DNA from 3 places in the Pseudomonas sp. TWI628 genome. Region 3 is predicted to be linked to each of the others. Evidence: predicted binding sites of a transcription regulator. Region 3 holds the regulator's gene; each other region holds the start of a gene.
What was found. Region 3 encodes FliA, which starts transcription of late flagellar genes. Its sites were predicted from a motif close to CTAAAGTTTNNNNNNNNNNNGCCGNTAA; they were not measured.

Region 1: a site for FliA is predicted at 1,872-1,899, ahead of ABE528_RS18875 (methyl-accepting chemotaxis protein). Genes of this name have one in related genera too.
Region 2: a site for FliA is predicted at 2,120-2,147, ahead of ABE528_RS10990 (methyl-accepting chemotaxis protein). Genes of this name have one in related genera too.

The regions. Positions count from the first base shown of each region.
Region 1 covers NZ_JBDJMM010000023.1:87,495-93,793, reverse strand. Annotated here, with positions in the region: gene ABE528_RS18875 (methyl-accepting chemotaxis protein) at 1-1,820, opposite strand, end outside; gene ABE528_RS18870 (16S rRNA (uracil(1498)-N(3))-methyltransferase) at 1,921-2,628, opposite strand; gene tatC (twin-arginine translocase subunit TatC) at 2,625-3,416, opposite strand; gene tatB (Sec-independent protein translocase protein TatB) at 3,413-3,790, opposite strand; gene ABE528_RS18855 (twin-arginine translocase TatA/TatE family subunit) at 3,794-4,066, opposite strand; gene ABE528_RS18850 (phosphoribosyl-ATP diphosphatase) at 4,092-4,427, opposite strand; gene hisI (phosphoribosyl-AMP cyclohydrolase) at 4,429-4,821, opposite strand; gene ubiB (ubiquinone biosynthesis regulatory protein kinase UbiB) at 4,894-6,299, opposite strand, start outside.
Region 2 covers NZ_JBDJMM010000011.1:153,918-160,216, reverse strand. Annotated here, with positions in the region: gene ABE528_RS11005 (ATP-binding protein) at 1-115, opposite strand, end outside; gene ABE528_RS11000 (SIR2 family protein) at 112-1,416, opposite strand; partial or broken gene ABE528_RS10995 (IS3 family transposase) at 1,727-2,029, shown strand; gene ABE528_RS10990 (methyl-accepting chemotaxis protein) at 2,180-3,805, shown strand; gene ABE528_RS10985 (response regulator) at 3,951-4,352, opposite strand; partial or broken gene ABE528_RS10980 (NtaA/DmoA family FMN-dependent monooxygenase) at 4,608-5,672, shown strand.
Region 3 covers NZ_JBDJMM010000004.1:87,770-94,068, forward strand. Annotated here, with positions in the region: gene flhA (flagellar biosynthesis protein FlhA) at 1-243, shown strand, start outside; gene flhF (flagellar biosynthesis protein FlhF) at 255-1,562, shown strand; gene fleN (flagellar synthesis regulator FleN) at 1,656-2,489, shown strand; gene fliA (RNA polymerase sigma factor FliA) at 2,486-3,226, shown strand; gene ABE528_RS04370 (chemotaxis response regulator CheY) at 3,331-3,705, shown strand; gene ABE528_RS04375 (protein phosphatase CheZ) at 3,725-4,513, shown strand; gene ABE528_RS04380 (chemotaxis protein CheA) at 4,526-6,299, shown strand, end outside.

The sequences.
Region 1 (6,299 bases), on a different contig from region 3:
TGGTCGGAGATGTCGCGCACATTCATCACGCTACGGTTGATCTCTTCGGCGGTGGCACTCTGCTGTTCGGCGGCGGTGGCGATCTGCTGGTTCATGGCCTGGATCGACGACACCGTGTGGGTGATGGTTTCCAGCGAGCTGCCGGCGCGGCGGGTCAGTTCGACGCTGCTGTCGGTCAGTTGGCGACTGGCATCCATCACGCTGGCCACGCGCTGAGTGCCGCTTTGCAGGCCGGCGATCAGCTCTTCGATTTCCTCGGTGGATTGCTGGGTGCGCTGGGCCAGGCTGCGCACCTCGTCAGCGACCACCGCAAAGCCACGCCCGGCCTCTCCCGCACGTGCTGCTTCGATGGCGGCGTTGAGCGCCAGCAGGTTGGTCTGTTGGGCCACCGACTTGATCACGTCGAGTACGCTGCCGATCTTGTCGCTTTCGGCCTTGAGCTGGTTCATCGCTTCGCTGGAGTTGACCACTTCGCTGGCCAGGCGCTCGATCTGCGCGACGGCCTCGCCGACCACGCGATCGCCCTCGCGCGCCTGCTGGTCGGCCATTGCTGCGGCTTCAGAAGCCTGCTCGGCATTGCGGGCAACCTCATGCACGGTGGCAGCCATTTCATTCATGGCGGTCGCTACCTGATCGGTCTCGACTTTCTGATTGTTGACCCCGCTGCTGGTCTGCTCGGTGACCGCCGACAGCTCCTCGGCGGCGCTGGCAATCTGCGTGACGCCATCGCCGATGCCGCCGATAAGCTCGCGCAGGCCCTGGGTCATGCGTTGCATGCTGGCTTGCAGCTGGCCGAGTTCGTCGCGGCGGGTCGAAAGCAGGTCCTGGCGCAGGTCGCCGTTGGCCACGCGCTCGGCGGCAGCCAGGGTCTGGCGCAGGGGGATGATGATCTGCCGGGTAATGGCCCAGGCCGCGAGCAGGCCCAGTACCAGGGCCAGGGCCGTGGCGCCGCCGAGCATGACTTTGGCCTGAGCAGTGCCCGCGTCGCGCACTGCGGTCTGCGAAACGGTCATTGCCTCACTGGTCTGCAACAGCAGCGTGCCTTGGTCTGCCATGTGCTGTAGCGCCTGCTCGCTGGCGTTTTGGGCATTGCCGAACTGGGTTACCGCATCGCGGTAAGCGGCCAGCGCGGTGGCTGAGTCGTCGAGGCTGGCGGCATATTCCGCTGGCAGCTTGGCTGGCAGTGCCTTGAGCTCGGCCAGCGCCTCGTCGATGGCCTTCAGCGCCGTCTGCTGGTAGTCAGCGTTACCGCTGTAGGTGTAGCCACGCACCTGGAAGCGCGCCTGCTGCACCAGCGCGCTGACTTCCACGGCAGGTTGGTATTGGCTGATGTCACCGCTCTGCAGCAGGCGCTGCTGCACCCGCTTGATCAGCTCGACGGCCTTGTCGGCGCTGTCACCCAGCACACCGCGAGCAGCCTCGCGGCGCTGGCCGGCCTGCTTGAGGTCATTGAAGGCCTGCTGGTACTGGCTGACGGCGGCCTGTTGCTGTTGCAGGCGCTGGCGGTCAGTGGGCTGCTCGATCTGCCCGAGCATGAAGCTGATCTGGCGTTCGAGATTGCCCAGGGCCTTTTCCAGCTCGCCGATGGCCGCATCGTTGCGGTCGCGCTGGTAGTGCTGGCGGGCGATGCGCAGCTCCTGGGTGTACTGGTGGATCACCGAAATGTTGCCCAGCTTGTCACCGCGCTCGGTCACGCTGTTCAAGCCCTGCCATCCGGTAAAAGTGATGGCCAGAGTCAGCAACAGCACCAGGCCGAAGCCCAGCCCCAACTTGCGATTGACGCTTACATTCCCCAGCGATTGGGAAAACCATTGGTACATGTTCGACTCCCCGGCAACGTGGCAGCACTGATTATTGTAGTGTTGCCAACACCATCGGCTTGCGCCGGGGAAACTTGATAGGAGAAAGCTGACCCGTTCGTCAGAAAATCCTTGAGAGCAGGGCAGTGACGGCGGTTTCCACACGCAGAATGCGATCACCCAGCTGCACGGGGGCCAGGCCAGCCTTGCCCAACAGGTCGACTTCGTAAGGGATCCAGCCGCCTTCGGGGCCGATGGCCAGGGTTACGGGGCCTTCAACCGCACGTGGGCAGGCCGGGTAGGGGCCGGGGTGGCCGACCAGGCCGAGGGTGCCGTCGGCGATGGCAGGCAGGCGGTCTTCGACGAACGGTTTGAAGCGCTTCTCGATGATGACCTCGGGCAGCACCGTGTCACGGGCCTGCTCCAGGCCGAGAATCAGGTTCTCGCGGATGGTCTCAGGGTTGAGGAAGGGCGTTTGCCAGAAGCTTTTCTCAACCTTGTAGCTGTTGACCAGGATCAGCCGCGGTACACCCAGCGTGGCCACGGTCTGGAACAGCCGGCGCAGCATCTTCGGGCGTGGCACGGCCAGCACCAGGGTCAGCGGCAGCTTGGCCGGTGGCTGCTGGTCGAAGGCGACCTGCAGCTCGGCTTCATGCGTGTCCAGGCGCAGTACCGTGGCCTTGCCCATCAGGCCGTTGATACGGCCCACGCGCAGCGTGTCGCCCACCGCGACACGGTGAATTTCCTGCATGTGGGTGAAGCGCCGATCAGCGAGAACGACACGGTCGGCCGAGACGAAGTCGGCCTCTTCAAGGAGTAACAGGTTCACGGCTGGGTCGCTGGCGGCTGGTCGTTATGGTCGTTGGTGGCTTCGTCGTCGGCATGGCTGCGCTTACGGATCAGGCTGCCACACAGCACGCCGATCTCGAACAGCAGCCACATCGGCACCGCGAGCAGTGTTTGCGAGAAAATGTCCGGCGGGGTGAGGATCATGCCGACCACGAAGCAGCCGATGATCACGTACGGGCGGACCTTCTTCAGGTACTTCACGTCGACTACCCCGATCCATACCAGCAGCACCACGGCCACCGGGATCTCGAAGGCAACACCGAAGGCGAAGAACAGCGTCATGACGAAGTCGAGATAGGCGGCGATGTCGGTCATCATCGCCACGCCTTCCGGAGTGGCTTTGGCGAAGAAGCTGAACATCAGTGGGAACACCAGGAAATAGGCGAAAGCCATGCCGGCGTAGAACAGCAGGATGCTCGACACCAGCAGCGGAATGGCGATGCGCTTTTCATGGCGGTACAGGCCTGGCGCGATGAAGCCCCAGATCTGCTGGAGGATGAACGGGATCGCCAGGAACAGCGAGACGATCATGGTCAGCTTGAACGGCGTCAGGAACGGCGAGGCAACGTCGGTGGCGATCATCGTCGCATTGGCCGGCAAGTGTTCGCGCAGCGGCGCCGAGACCAGGGTGTAGATCTGCTGGGCGAAGGAGAACAGCCCGGCAAAGATCAGGAAAATGACCGCCACGCAGCGCAGCAGGCGGGTGCGTAGTTCGGTCAGGTGCGAAACCAGCGGCATTGGCTGGTCATGTTCCGGGTTCTCGCTCATGGGGCTCGCGGCGGTTGAGGCGGTTCAGGAGGTGTGACCGGGGCGGCAGATGGCTCGACCGGCCTGGCTTCGAGCCCGGCAGGTGGCTGCACGCTGGCCGTGGTGACCGGCGGCTGCGCGGGTGGCGTCAGCGGGTTGAGGATGCGCTTGGCTTGCTCTTCCATCTGCAGGATGTGCTCGTTATGCAGTTGGCGGCGGATGTCGTCGGCGCCGATTTCGCGCTCGACCTCCATCTTGATCGCATTGAAGCTGCGTTTCAGCCGCCCGATCCACAGCCCCGCGGTACGCGCGGCGCCAGGCAGGCGCTCGGGGCCGAGCACCAGCAGGGCGACCAGGCCGACGAGCAGCAGCTCGCTGAAGCTGATGCCGAACATGGGTCAGTCTTTCCGCTGCGGCTCTTGGACCGGCTGGGCCTGGCCCTCGATGGTGTGGCCTTGCTGCGGCTGGGCAGTGTTCTGCACTGGCGGCACAGGCTGGGCGGGCGGCGGGGTCTGCTCGGCCGGCTTGTTCTCTTCTTCGCTCATGGCCTTGCGGAAGCCCTTGATCGACTCGCCCAGGTCGCTGCCGAAGTTCTTCAGCTTCTTGGTGCCGAAGACCAGGACCACGACGACCAGCAGGACGATCCAGTGTTTCCAGTCAAAAATACCCATGGTGCTCTCCTAGAATACGGTTTGCTCAGGCCGAAGGCTGACGCGAGGCTTTTTCATCATGCCCGGAAAGCCCGAAGCGGCGCTCCAGTTCATCAAGCACGGCTTGCGGATGCTGGCCCAGCGCGCTGAGCATCACCAGGCTATGGAACCACAAATCTGCGGTTTCATAGATGACATCACTGTAATCCTTGCTCACGGCGGCGTCTTTGGCCGCGATGATGGTCTCGACGGACTCTTCGCCGAGTTTTTCGAGGATCTTGTTCAGGCCCTTGTGGTACAGGCTGGCCACGTAGGAGCTGTCGGGAGCCGCTTGTTTGCGCTCTTCGAGCACTTCGGCCAGGCGGTTGAGGGTGTCGCTCATGTCAGTGTCCTGCGCTGTAGATGGCATCCGGGTCTTTCAGAACCGGGTCGACGGTTTTCCACTGGCCGTCTTCGAAGACGCGGTAGAAGCAGCTTTCGCGGCCGGTATGGCAGGCGATATGGCCCAGTTGCTCGACCATCAGGATGATCACGTCGGCATCGCAGTCCAGGCGCATTTCATGCAGCTTCTGTACATGGCCGGACTCTTCGCCCTTGCGCCACAGCTTGCCACGGGAACGCGACCAGTAGATGGCGCGTTGCTCGGCGGCAGTCAGCGCCAGCGATTCGCGGTTCATCCAGGCCATCATCAGCACGCGTCCGGTCTTGTGGTCCTGGGCGATCGCCGGTACCAGGCCATCGCTGTTCCACTTGATCTCGTCCAGCCAGTCTTTCATCGTCGACTCCAAAGCGGGCCCGCTCCTGTGCCGGGCCCTTTGCGCTAGTGTGCCAGCCAGCAGCGCGGCTGGCTATTGGCGCACGATCAGGTAAAGCCCGGCAGCCAGCATCAGCCATGCCGGCCAAGCGCCAGGCGCGGCCAGGCTGGCGGCCTCGGCGGCGCCGGTGGCCAGTACCGCTCCGCCGCCCAGCAGGCCGGCACCGAGCAGGCGCAGTGCCCAGCGGTCGCCCTGGCGGCGGCGCTCCGGCAGTTGCGGGTCTTCCAGATGCGGCTGTGACAGGCGTTCGAGCAGGTCGCGGGCCATACCGGCCAGGTGCGGTAGCTGCTCGACCTGGCCATGAATGTTGCCGAACACCGCCTTGGGGCTCATGCGGTCGCGCATCCAGCGTTCCAGGAACGGCTTGGCAGTGCTCCACAAGTCCAGGTCGGGGTACAGCTGGCGGCCCAGGCCTTCGATGTTGAGCAGGGTCTTTTGCAGCAGCACCAGTTGCGGCTGGACTTCCATGTTGAAGCGCCGGGCGGTCTGGAACAGGCGCATCAGCACTTGGCCGAAGGAAATATCCTTTAACGGTTTTTCGAAGATCGGCTCGCACACGGTGCGGATCGCCGCTTCGAATTCATTGACCTTGGTGTGCGCCGGCACCCAGCCCGAGTCGATGTGCAGTTCGGCAACGCGGCGGTAGTCGCGCTTGAAGAAGGCGATCAGGTTACGTGCCAGGTAATCCTGGTCCTCGGCGGTGAGGCTGCCGACGATGCCGCAGTCGATGGCGATGTACTGAGGGCTCCACGGCTTGACCGTGCTGACGAAGATGTTGCCCGGGTGCATGTCGGCGTGGAAGAAGCTGTCGCGGAACACCTGGGTGAAGAACACCTCGACGCCACGTTCGGCCAGCATCTTCATGTCGGTGCGCTGGTCGGCCAGGGTGGCCATGTCGGTGACCGGCACGCCGTAGATACGCTCCATCACCAGCACTTTGGGGCGGCACAGGTCCCAGTACACCTGGGGCACGTACATCAGCTCGGAACCTTCGAAGTTGCGCCGCAGCTGGCTGGCGTTGGCCGCCTCGCGCAGCAGGTCGAGCTCGTCGTAGATGGTCTTTTCGTAGTCACCGACGATTTCCACCGGGTGCAGACGGCGGGCGTCGGCCGAGGCGCGCTCGGCGGCCTTGGCTATCAGGAACAGCCACGCCAGGTCCTGGGCGATGACCGGCTTCAGGCCTGGGCGGACCACCTTGACCACCACTTCTTCGCCACTCTTGAGGCGGGCAGCATGCACCTGGGCGACCGAGGCCGAGGCCAGCGGCTCGACGTCGAAGCGGCTGAACACTTCGCCGACCTTGGCGCCGAGCTGATCTTCGATCATCGCCACGGCTTTTTGCGGGTCGAACGGCGGCACGCGGTCCTGCAGCAGCATCAGCTCGTCGGCGATGTCGGTGGGCAGCAGGTCGCGGCGGGTGGACAGCAACTGGCCGAACT
Region 2 (6,299 bases), on a different contig from region 3:
ACTGGCCGCTCACGTTGCCGGCATGTGCCAGGTTGGTCTTTACCAGGTGGGCGCTCACACTCGAAACCACGCCAATTTTGAGGTTACTGGCCAAAATCCCGTCGAGAGAACTCATGCGTTTTGGCCCCCCAGGCGTCTGACGGCATTCGCCAACTGCTCTGCGGGAGAGGCTGTTCTCAGGTGCGGAATGTGGCTGACCAGATCGCTGAACGAGCCACTGATGAAGTGGATGTCCAGGCCACGCTTGGCGAGGTCATGGAATCTGCCCCAATAGTCGCTTGAGCCATGATGCCCCCGATTATGCAGGTGCGTGATGCATTGGAAATCGCAGAGTATGAGTTTCAGGCTAGGGTTGGATTGGATAGCTGAAAAGACTGGCTCGGAGAGATGATCATCGTTGAAGCCGAAGCCCGCCACGATGAGGCAACTGTTGGGCTGACGCAGAAATTCCAGGTAGCGCGACAGAAGCTCCAGGTGAGGCTGCAGGAATGCCTGCTGGTATTTCCCTTTGGCAGGGTAGATGAGGCACGCGTTCGCAGGCGTAGGCGCACTGTCCTCGTAGATGTCCTTTTCCTCTCTGCTCCAGCTGACTGATCCATGCAACTTCAGTAGCTGGAACACACCTTCGGCGAACTCATGACCTTCCGCCTCTCGCCTGACGATGTCGTAGCTAAAATGCTTGCCATCGAACCGCCGCCTACGGGTGTAGGAGAAACCATCGATGGCCATCATGCCGAGGTCAGAGGCTGCTGTCTCGAAGCACATGTCATAGTTTGTGGTGAAGACCTTCAGGCGAGGATCTCGAACTCGTCGTCTCGCCAGCTTCTGCAGCAACTGCCTGTATGCCGAAATATCGGCGGTAGGGGCCCTCAGGAATGCAGAGCATGCGTCCAGGATGACTGCTTTGACCTCGCTGACGAACTCTTCGACGGTCGCGTCTTTGTTGAAGGCGAGATAGGCGTCGCACTGTGAAAGGAAATGCTCGATGTTTGGATTGATGGTTTCTTTGTAGTGCACCACATCCATCACGCGTGCTGACGCTTCGGTAGGATCCCCTGAGCCAGCTGTGCACATGGAGCGCTTCCACAGATCCCACATGCTTGGCCCACCTGGTGCGCCTAAAGACGTTCCACTTCCTGCCAAGAAGCCCAGATTGGGAACTTGCAATGCCGCAGCAAGCATATCCGACAGAGCTGTGCGGTTGGAAACGATCCTCGCTGGATCAGGTGGTGGAACGCCCTTGAGGACGATGTAGGCTTCTTCATTCAATGGCGCCCAATCAGAAGCTCCTGGTGCCAGGTAGGCCTGAAGGCCCTTACGGTTGGCATCAAGCTCCACAGGTTTGTCAGCAGCGGGCGAGGGTACCCCGGCATCTTCAGACGGGGTGACGGCTGGCGGGGCGTCTTCGTTGGACATCAACACGATCCTTGAAGGTGTGGCGTATCCCGATGGCTTCCTATGGGCCCATCGAGTGCGCGTGATGAAACCTATGGGCAACGCAGTGTGAGCATAATGCCATCAGCGTTCTCAAGCTGATAGATGGGGATCAGAACTCCCTCTTTCAGAATGAGAATTTGAAGATAGCTGAGGTACGTGTACCGAGAAGGCTTCAGGTACAGCAAGCCGGCGGTACTGCTTGACTCTAAACAGCCCGAATGAAATGACGGGTGGCTTATTACCGGCTTTTCAGCCTGAGGGAGAAGCCATAGCAGCAAGTGATGATGACTCAGACCAATGCAGTCAGTTCAGTAGCTCAGATTGGCAAAGCTTCCTTAAGGCCAACAATTTGGTCAGCAGCATGAGCCGACGGCGAAACTGCCGCGACAACGCCGTAGCCGAGAGCTTTTTCCAGCTTTTGAATCGGGAGCGAATCCGAGGAAGGATCTACGCAACGCGTGACGAAGCCAGAAGTGATATTTTCGATTACATTGAGATGTTCTATAACCCAAAACGTCGACACAGCAGTGCTATGCAGCTGTCTCCAGTAGAGTATCAGGAACGCTATTTCCTGAGCTTGGAGAGTGTCTAGGAAACCAGGGGCAATTCAAGGTTTATCGGCTGACCTGTCATAAGGAGGGGCAGTATCAACTCCATTGATAGGAGCTATTTTTCTCTAAGCCTAAAGGATTAAACGATTCAGCCGATACATATTCAGTTGTGTCTACGATTGAGGTTTTGCATGAAATTCCGTGATCTTAAAATAGGGCCTCGTGCGGCATTGATTTTTTCAGTGATCGTCGCTGTGGTCGTTGTGATGGGGTTGTTGTCTGCTAATAAGTTGGAAAGGCTTCGTCAAGCAGAACAGGATGTTGAAACAAATTGGATGGCCAGCATCCGGCTAGCTGGGCTTATAAACTCAAGTGTCCTTAGGCTAAGGTTGGAAAGTCTTCGAGCAACTACCACGAATGACCCTGTGGTTCGTGATCAGACAGTAAAAACTTTTCCGGATTATCGGCGGGAATTCACAAGACTCATAGGCAGATATGAGTCGGTTGTGGCAAGTCCTGAAGAACAGTCGCTGTACGACAAGGTGAGGGCAAGCGCTGATCGTTATGAAGGGCTCCTGAATCAGTTAGAACCTATGCTCGTCTCTGGTGACAACGCGGCTGCTTCGGCGTTAATTAGCTCAGCTATTCGTCCGCTTACCAATACTCTAGTTGATCAAATTTCTGATTTGATGGTTTATAACGATCAAGGTGCAAAAGCAGCGGGAGTGTTAGCGGGTGAGATCTATCATAGCGGATTAGTAACAATCTATGGTCTGCTTTTGACTGTGGTGACGCTCACAATTGCTTTGGGTTACTTGCTGGTGCGGAGTGTGACTCAGCCTCTAGATGAAGCGCTTTCAATCGCCAAGGTTATCGCGAATAAAGATCTTTCGCAGACGTTCAAGGTTTCAGGCCGAGACGAGGCAGCTGCGATGCTAGCTGCTATCTCTCAAATGCAAAACAATTTAAAAGACACGTTGACCCATATTTCCGACAGCTCAACGCAACTCGCTTCGGCTGCAGAAGAAATGGCAGCAGTCACTGAGGAAAGTAGTCGAGGATTGGTCAAGCAAAACGATGAAGTTAACCAGGCTGCGACCGCTGTCAATGAAATGAGTGCCGCAGTTGATGAAGTGGCAGTGAATGCTGCGGAAGCCGCTGATGCATCCGGGCGAGCTCAACAACTCACCAAATCTGGACTCGAAAATGTTAAGAGAACCCTAGGAGCTATACAAGCGCTATCCTCCTATGTTGAGTCTACGGGTGAGCAGATCCAAACGCTTTCTTCGCGCGCTCAGGACATCAGTAAAGTCATTGAGGTGATTAGAGCCATCGCTGAGCAAACAAACCTACTGGCGTTGAATGCTGCAATTGAGGCCGCAAGGGCTGGGGAACAGGGTAGGGGCTTTGCAGTTGTTGCAGATGAGGTTAGAGCTCTTGCCCATCGTACTCAACAATCCACTCAAGAAATTGAGCAAATGATTGGCTCTATCCAGGATGATTCGGTTCAGGCCGTTAGGGCTATGATCGAAAGTCAGAAAATGGCTGATGAATCTACCTCTGTCGCACAGCTGGCTAGTGAGTCGCTAGAGGAAATCTCTCAGTCAATCACTATGATCAATGAGCGAAATGTTTTGATTGCGACTGCGTCAGAAGAGCAGGCCCAGGTGGCACGAGAGATTGATCGAAACCTCACAAGTATTCGTGATTTGTCTACCCAAAGCGCTGCGGGTGCAAGCCAGACTGCGAGTGCCAGTGGGGAAGTTTCCAACCTTGCAGTCGGCCTAAATCGTGTAGTGCAAGACTTTAGGCTGTAAGCTTCAGATTTTCATGTGGTTTTGGACTGGTGTTAGCATGGATGCTCTTTTATGTTTTTAAACAAAAGGTCTCAGGTATAAGTATAATTTGAGACTATTTTTCATTTGTGCGTATCGTTGTTTTTTGTGTGTTATATTCTTATAATTATGATCTTTTTTTGGAGTTGCTAAGGTGTGTTGAAATTAATTCTTCTAGCTTAGTCACCTGCCAAGGCTTCGGCAGAAATACGGCGCTATCAGGTAGAGGCCTAATTTCAAACTCATAGTACCCGCTCATCACAATAATGCTAGTCTGAGGGTGTTGCTCACTGGCAATCCAGGCAATGTCCACTCCGCTGAGCGAACCTGGCGTCTGTACATCAGTGACCAGTAAGCTCCAGCCTTGCTTTCTTAGCTTCTCACGGCCTTCATCGGCAGTGCTTACAGCTGTCACCGAAGCACCCCAATCTTCGATCAGTATTGTCAGTAACTCTCGAAGCGTTGGTTCGTCCTCCACAATGAGGACGTTAGGGCGGGGTATCTCGGCGACGGGAAGAAAGTCTTTCATACTAGCACTTGAACATATAGCTACGGTTACAAAAATCTGAATCCACTTGCCGCTTCAATGTATCGTGGACAGCTCGTCACGCATACGACATGTGGACTGTACATAAAGTTCACCTGATCATCAGGGGGGCAATACAGCAGTGATCGGTGGAAGTGCTCGCTATTCTCCTGAATGATTGGCGTGGCTTCAAGAACTGCTGCGAGGTTATGGCAAAGCCTGGACTTCAGTTTTCCTGAATATTTGATCAAGTTGGCGAGTTCAATCACGTTCGTATCTGGATACGAGCACCCGTTCACGCACGCTAGGCGACTTAGCACGCTTGACCACATGACCGGGGGGCGGATCGCCTGGAATATTGTCACCTCCTACCTCTCCAGTGCGGCTCGCAACTTCGGTCTGGAAGAGATGATCAAGCATGCCGACCGCTACGAACGTGCCGAAGAGTTCATGGATGTTGTGTACAAGCTCTGGGAAGGCAGCTGGACTGATGATGCGGTAGTAGGCGACAAGGCAGGGCATGTTTACGCCCATGGCAACCGCGTAAAGCCAATTAACCATTCCGGTGAGCATTACCGTGTTGCTGGGCCTCACCTTACGGCTCCATCGCCGCAGAGAACCCCCTTACTGATCCAAGCTGGTTGGTCGGGCAGAGGTCGTGAGTTCGCGGCCAAGCATGCTGAGCTTATCTTCATCGCGAAATCCAACCCTCACGAAATTCGGCAAGGGCTGGAAGAAATTTGGACGATGGCCCAAGCTCGTGGTCGTGAGCGGGATGACGTGAAATCGCTGACAGTGCTGAGGATTGTCACCGCAAAAACCGAGATCGAGGCTCAACGGAAGTACGACGAACTTCAGCGAAACTATCACTTGGAAGCGCAACTGGTTAGTTATGCAGGTGACACAGGCATCGATCTCAGCCGCTATGCCGATAGCGATGTGCTCTCAACTCACACTGAAGGCCTGACTTCCTACATGATGCGTCCTTATGGAAGCGGTAAGCCGCTGACAGCGGGTGATGTGAGGCAGCGCTTTGCCAACGTCACACGAGGTACTGATCTGATCTTGGTAGGTACGCCCGAACAAATTGCTGATCGAATCGAGGAGCATGCTCGCATCTCGGGCACCAGTGGCTATATGCTTAACCCGCTCGCAAGCCCTGGCACGCTTGAGGATTTCGCCGAGCTGGTCGTGCCAGCGCTCCAAAAACGTGGCCTCTATCGCACTCAACCGCAAACCGGCACTTTTCGATCTCGGCTGAGGACTGACGGCTCTAGTCGGCTACCGTCATCCGCCTATGGGGCTTCTTTTCGGGATCGTTGACATGAAAATCCTATGATCGGATAGCCAAGCCTCGGGATGGTCACTACCGGTGTGACCTACTGAGGAGGCGTTCGACCCGGGGCTAGGGGAATCTATGGCACGGGCTCTGGCATCATCTGTTGCGATGACTCACCGGACAGCTAATCAAGGAGTCTGAGCGGTTACTCGACCAACCGCTTCTGGGTAAAAATCTCTTGGATAGCTCGGTATCCGTGCTGAGATAGCCTTCGCCGGCAGCTTTCGCGGCAGGGGCGTAGAGTGTTCGGTAAGGTCAGAACTACCGATTCGGTTTGATGTCATAATGATGCACAGGGACATCGGCACGTATCCTCGAGCCAGCCCTTCGGGACATCAGTCCAATGCTAAGCAACGACGATTTTAGCTACACCGCTCATAGGCATCTCCTCGAATTGGATGCTTCAAATTCCAGGCTCAGGCACCTAATTTCTCAAGGCGAAGTCAACGGTCTCCTCTGGGACGATGCTGTCCAATGGCACCAGCGCTCATGCGACGCCTGGGCCATCCTCTTGAGCCAGAATGCTCAGCCTTCGTTACCAGCCTGATCTGCAATCGCTGAGAGATCTTCGATTTTCAGAGGTTCCACTCCACATCACTCTACCCCCGTGA
Region 3 (6,299 bases):
CAGGAAGACGGTGTTCTTCTGGAACCGAGCATGGCCGAAAAGCTGCAGCGTTCGTTGATCGACGCCTGCCAGCGCCAGGAAATGCAAGGCCAACCGGCCATTCTCCTGGTAGCTGGCCCGATCCGTGCCATGCTGTCGCGCTTCGGCCGCCTGGCTGTACCGAATTTGCATGTTCTGGCGTATCAGGAAATACCGGATAACAAGCAAGTCACCATCGTTGCCACAGTGGGCCCCAACGGCTGAGGTAGTGGGTTATGCAAGTCAAGCGTTTTTTCGCCGCCGATATGCGTCAGGCCATGAAGCTGGTTCGTGATGAGCTGGGCTCCGATGCCGCCATCATCGGCAACCGCCGCATCGCCGGCGGTGTCGAACTGACCGCCGCGCTGGACTACAAACTGTCCGCGCTGGCCCCGCGCGTGCCCAACGCCGAACTGGAAGAAGAGCTGCGCAAGACCCAGTCGCGCATCGCCACTGCCCAGGCCGAGCTGGACAACCGCGCCGAGGCCAGCGAAGGCAACCGCCAATTGTTCGCCGGCCAGTCGTTGACCGCGGCCGAGCCATTGGTCGAGCCGCACGTCGACTTGCCGCCTCCAGCGCCTGCGCCAGCGCAGCCGGCTGTTGACCCGCGCCTGTTCGATGCCATGCGTTCGGAACTGTCGGGCCTGCGCGAGCTGCTTGAAGTGCAGCTCGGCTCGCTGGCCTGGAACCAGCTGCAGGGCAGCAAGCCGGCGCAGGCCAACCTCTGGCGTCGCCTGCAACGTATCGGCCTGTCCGGCCCGATCGCCCGCGAGCTGCTCGACCTGACCAGTGAAATCCAGGAGCCGCGCCAGGCCTGGCGCATGCTGCTGGCGCACCTGGCGCGAATGATCGACGTGCCACAGATCGAACCGATCGAAGAGGGCGGCGTGATCGCCATGGTCGGCCCGGCCGGCATGGGCAAGACCACCACCCTGGCCAAGCTGGCAGCACGCTATGTGCTCAAGTACGGCCCGCAGAACCTGGCCCTGGTGAGCATGGACAGTTTCCGCATCGGTGCCCAGGAGCAGCTTAAGACCTTGGGGCGCATCCTCAATGTGCCGGTTACCTATGTCGACCCGGGCCAGTCGCTGGCAGCAGCGCTGGAGCCGCTGCTGCGCAAGCGCGTGGTGCTGATCGATACTGCCGGCCTGCAGGCCAGTGACCCGGCCCTGCGCATGCAACTGGAAACCCTGGCCGGGCGTGGCATTGCCGCGAAGAACTACCTGGTGCTGGCCACCACCAGCCAGAAGCAGGTGCTGACGGCTGCCTATCACAGCTACAAGCGCTGCGGCCTGGCCGGCTGCATCCTGACCAAACTTGATGAAACGGCGAGCCTCGGCGATGTGCTGAGCCTGGCCATCAGTCATGAACTGCCCGTGGCCTACCTCACCGACGGCCCGCGCATTCCTGACGACCTGCACCTGCCGCGCCCGCACCAGCTGGTGACTCGCGCAGTCAACGTGCAGTTGCAGGACGAGCCCAGCGAAGAGGCGATGGCCGACATGTTCGCTGATCTCTACCACAATCCGCGACGTGCGGGTTGAGGGGCAAGCGTATGCAAAGTACCTACATTCCGGAGCTGGCTGTCGTGCGCTGCGCGTGGTCTGGGTCCAAGCGAGACAAGGTAAACAACGAACATGGGTAGCATGCATCCCGTACAGGTGATCGCCGTAACCGGTGGCAAAGGTGGCGTCGGCAAGACTAACGTTTCAGTGAACCTGTCACTGGCCTTGGCCGAACTTGGCCGCCGGGTGATGCTGCTGGACGCCGACCTCGGCCTGGCCAACGTCGATGTTTTGCTCGGGCTGACGCCCAAGCGCACCCTGGCTGATGTCATCGAGGGCCGCTGCGAACTGCGTGACGTGCTGTTGCAGGGGCCTGGCGGTGTGCGCATCGTGCCGGCCGCCTCCGGCACCCAGAGCATGGTGCACCTGGCCCCGGCCCAGCATGCCGGGCTGATCCAGGCCTTCAGCGAAATCGGCGACAACCTCGACGTGTTGGTGATCGACACGGCTGCAGGTATCGGTGACTCGGTAGTCAGTTTTGTCCGCGCCGCCCAGGAAGTGCTGCTGGTGGTGTGTGACGAGCCGACCTCGATCACCGACGCCTACGCGTTGATCAAGCTGCTCAACCGCGACTACGGCATGAACCGCTTCCGCGTGCTGGCCAACATGGCGCAGAGCCCGCAGGAAGGGCGCAACCTGTTCGCCAAGTTGACCAAGGTCACCGACCGCTTCCTTGACGTCGCCCTGCAATACGTCGGCGCCGTGCCCTACGACGAGAGCGTGCGCAAGGCGGTGCAGAAGCAGCGCGCAGTGTACGAAGCCTTCCCTCGCTCCAAGTGTGCCCTGGCCTTCAAGGCCATCGCGCAGAAGGTCGACAGTTGGCCGCTGCCAGCCAACCCGCGCGGGCACCTGGAGTTCTTCGTCGAGCGCCTGGTGCAACCCACCAGCGCAGGACCCGTGCTATGAATGCGAGCGGTTTCAAGATGTACAGCAAGGCGTCGAAAGACGCCCAGTTCGAGCTGGTGGATCGCTACGCGCCGCTGGTCAAGCGCATTGCCTACCACCTGCTGGCACGCCTGCCGGCCAACATCCAGGTCGAAGACCTGATCCAGGCCGGCATGATCGGCCTGCTGGAAGTGGCCAACAAGTACGACGCCAGCAAGGGTGCCAGCTTCGAAACCTACGCCGGCATCCGCATCCGCGGGGCGATGCTCGACGAGGTCCGCAAGGGCGATTGGGCACCGCGTTCGGTGCACCGCAATACGCGCATGGTCAGTGATGCGATGCGTGCCGTGGAAGCAAGAACTGGCCGCGACGCTAAAGATCATGAAGTTGCTGCCGAACTCCAATTGAGTCTCGATGATTACTACGGGATCTTGAACGATACCTTGGGTAGCCGCCTGTTCAGTTTCGACGACCTGTTGCAGGACGGCGAACACGAAGGGCTGCACGAGGACGGCGCCAGTGGCCAGGTCGAGCCGTCGCGCGATCTGGAGGACGAGCGCTTCCAGGCTGCCCTGACCGATGCGATCGCCAACCTGCCGGAGCGTGAGCGCCTGGTGCTGGCGCTGTACTACGACGAAGAGCTGAACCTCAAGGAAATTGGTGAGGTGCTGGGGGTCAGCGAATCGCGTGTCAGCCAGTTGCACAGCCAGTGTGCCGCGCGCCTGCGCAGCCGCCTGGGGGAATGGCGGGCACGTTGAGCCCGGGGTCGTTGCAGTCGTTTTCCACGTTGTACCGAATTTGAATACGCGTGCTCGGGGCCGAGCGCGTTTGAGACTGCTTGGAGGTCTACTTGAACAAAGACATGAAAATCCTCATCGTTGACGACTTTTCGACGATGCGGCGGATCATCAAGAACCTGTTGCGTGACCTGGGCTTCACCAACACCGATGAAGCCGACGACGGCACTACCGCGCTGCCGATGCTCGAAAGCGGCCATTACGACTTCCTGGTGACCGACTGGAACATGCCGGGCATGTCCGGTATCGATTTGCTGCGCAAGGTGCGTGCCCACGATCGCCTGAAGACCATGCCGGTGCTGATGGTGACCGCCGAAGCCAAGCGCGACCAGATCATCGAAGCGGCCCAGGCCGGCGTCAATGGCTATGTGGTCAAGCCGTTCACCGCCCAGGTGCTCAAAGAAAAGATCGAGAAGATCTTCGAACGCGTCAACGGCTGAGTCACGTCAGGGGGGCGCCATGGAATCAACACAGACGTCTTTGGGGGAGTTCGAGTCGACCCTGAAGAAACATGCCGAGGAACTGGTCGAGAGCCTGGAACGGGGGCGTTTCGGTGAGGCGGTGCAGCTGATTCATCAGCTCAACCAGACCCGCGACCGTGGCCTGTACCAGGAAGTCGGCAAGCTCACGCGTGAACTGCACAGCGCGATCGTCAGCTTCCAGATCGACCCGCAGATGCCGCAGGCCGAGGAAGTCTCGCAGATTACCGATGCCACCGAGCGCCTGTCCTACGTGGTCAAGCTCACCGAGGGTGCCGCCAACCGCACCATGGACCTGGTGGAGGAGAGCACCCCGGTGCTCAACGACCTGGCAGCCGAGGCGCAAGGCCTGAGCGTCGACTGGCAGCGCTTCATGCGCCGCGAAGTCGCAGCGCCGGAGTTTCGCGAGCTGGTCAAGCGCGTCGACAGTTTCCTGACGCACAGCGCCGAGGGTAACCGCAAGGTCGCCGGCCACCTCAATGACATTCTGCTGGCTCAGGACTATCAGGACCTGACCGGCCAGGTGATCAAGCGCGTCACTGCGTTGGTCACCGAAGTAGAAAGCAATCTGCTCAAGCTCGTGCTGATGGCCAGTCAGGTCGACCGTTTTGCCGGTATCGAACATGACCACCAGCAGCTGCGCGCTGAAAAAGATCAAGAAAAACATCCGACTCGGGGTGAAGGTCCGCAGATTCATGCCGATAAGCGTGAAGACGTTGTGTCCGGTCAGGACGACGTCGACGATCTGCTGTCCAGCCTGGGTTTTTAAGGAGCACGTTTAATGAGCTTCGGCGCCGATGAAGAAATCCTTCAGGATTTCCTGGTAGAAGCCGGCGAAATTCTTGAGCAACTGTCCGAGCAACTGGTCGAGCTGGAAAGCCGGCCCGACGATGCCGACCTGCTCAATGCGATCTTTCGCGGTTTCCACACTGTAAAAGGGGGCGCCGGCTTCCTTCAGCTGAACGAGCTGGTGGAGTGCTGCCACATCGCCGAGAACGTGTTCGACATCCTGCGCAAAGGTGAGCGCCGGGTCGACGCGGAACTGATGGACGTGGTGCTTGAGGCACTGGATACGGTCAACAGCATGTTCGGCCAGGTGCGTGAGCGCACTGAAGTGACCGCGGCTACGCCGGAGCTGCTGGCAGCCCTGTCGCGCCTGGCCGAACCTGCCAGCGCCGATGCCCCGGCAGCCGTTGTCGAGGCCGCGCCGGAGCCTGTGGCCGCCGAGGCGGACATCACCGACACCGAGTTCGAACAGCTGCTCGACTCACTCGATGCAGTCAAGGCCGAAGCGGCCGCTGCCCAAGCGCAGATGCAGGGCGAGACCCTGGGCGGCGCGGGTGACGACATCACCGACGCCGAGTTCGAATCGCTGCTCGACCAGCTGCATGGCAAGGGCCAGTTCTCGCCCGAAGTGGCCGCCGTCGAAGCGCTGGCCGATGCCAGCGCGCCGGTGAGCGACGAGATCACCGACGAAGAATTCGAGTCGTTGCTGGACCAGTTGCACGGCAAGGGCACCTTCCAGGCCGATGCCTTGCCGGCGGCCAGCGCTGCAGTGCAAAGCGTTGTCGCACCCGCCAGCAGTGACGAGATCTCTGAGCACGAGTTTGAAGCATTGCTCGACCAGTTGCACGGCAAGGGCAAGTTCACTGGTGAAGCCGTTGCTGGCGAAGCACCTGCCGCCGTGGCAGCGCCGGTTGCGGCCGTGGCTGAGAGCAAACCGGTCGCCAGGCCCGCAGCAGCCCCGGCTGCCGCTGTGCCGGCCGCCGCCAAGCCCGCAGCGCCAGCCCGTACTCCGGCCCCGGCCGCGGAAAAGCATGCCAGCGAAGCGGAAACCACCGTGCGCGTCGACACTGCGCGCCTGGACGAGATCATGAACATGGTCGGCGAACTGGTGCTGGTGCGTAACCGCCTGGTGCGCCTGGGCCTGAACAGCGGCGACGAGGCCATGTCCAAGGCCGTGTCCAACCTCGACGTGGTCACCGCCGACTTGCAGACTGCGGTGATGAAAACCCGCATGCAGCCGATCAAGAAGGTCTTCGGCCGCTTCCCGCGCCTGGTCCGCGACCTGGCTCGGCAGTTGAAGAAAGAGATCAACCTGGAGTTGGTCGGTGAAGAGACCGACCTCGACAAGAACCTCGTCGAGGCCCTGGCCGACCCGTTGGTGCACCTGGTGCGCAATGCCGTCGACCACGGTGTCGAGATGCCGGACGAGCGTGAAGCTTCCGGCAAGGCCCGCACCGGCCGCGTGGTGCTGTCGGCCGAGCAGGAAGGTGACCACATCCTGCTGTCGATCTCCGACGACGGCAAGGGCATGGACCCGAGCATCCTGCGCGCCAAGGCCGTGGAAAAGGGCCTGATGGACAAGGACGCGGCCGATCGCCTGAGCGAGTCGGACTGCTACAACCTGATCTTCGCCCCGGGCTTCTCGACCAAGACCGAGATTTCCGACGTGTCCGGCCGCGGCGTCGGCATGGACGTGGTGAAGACCAAGATTTCCCAGCTCAACGGCTCGATCAACATCTTCTCGGCCAAGGGCCAGGGTTCGAAGATCG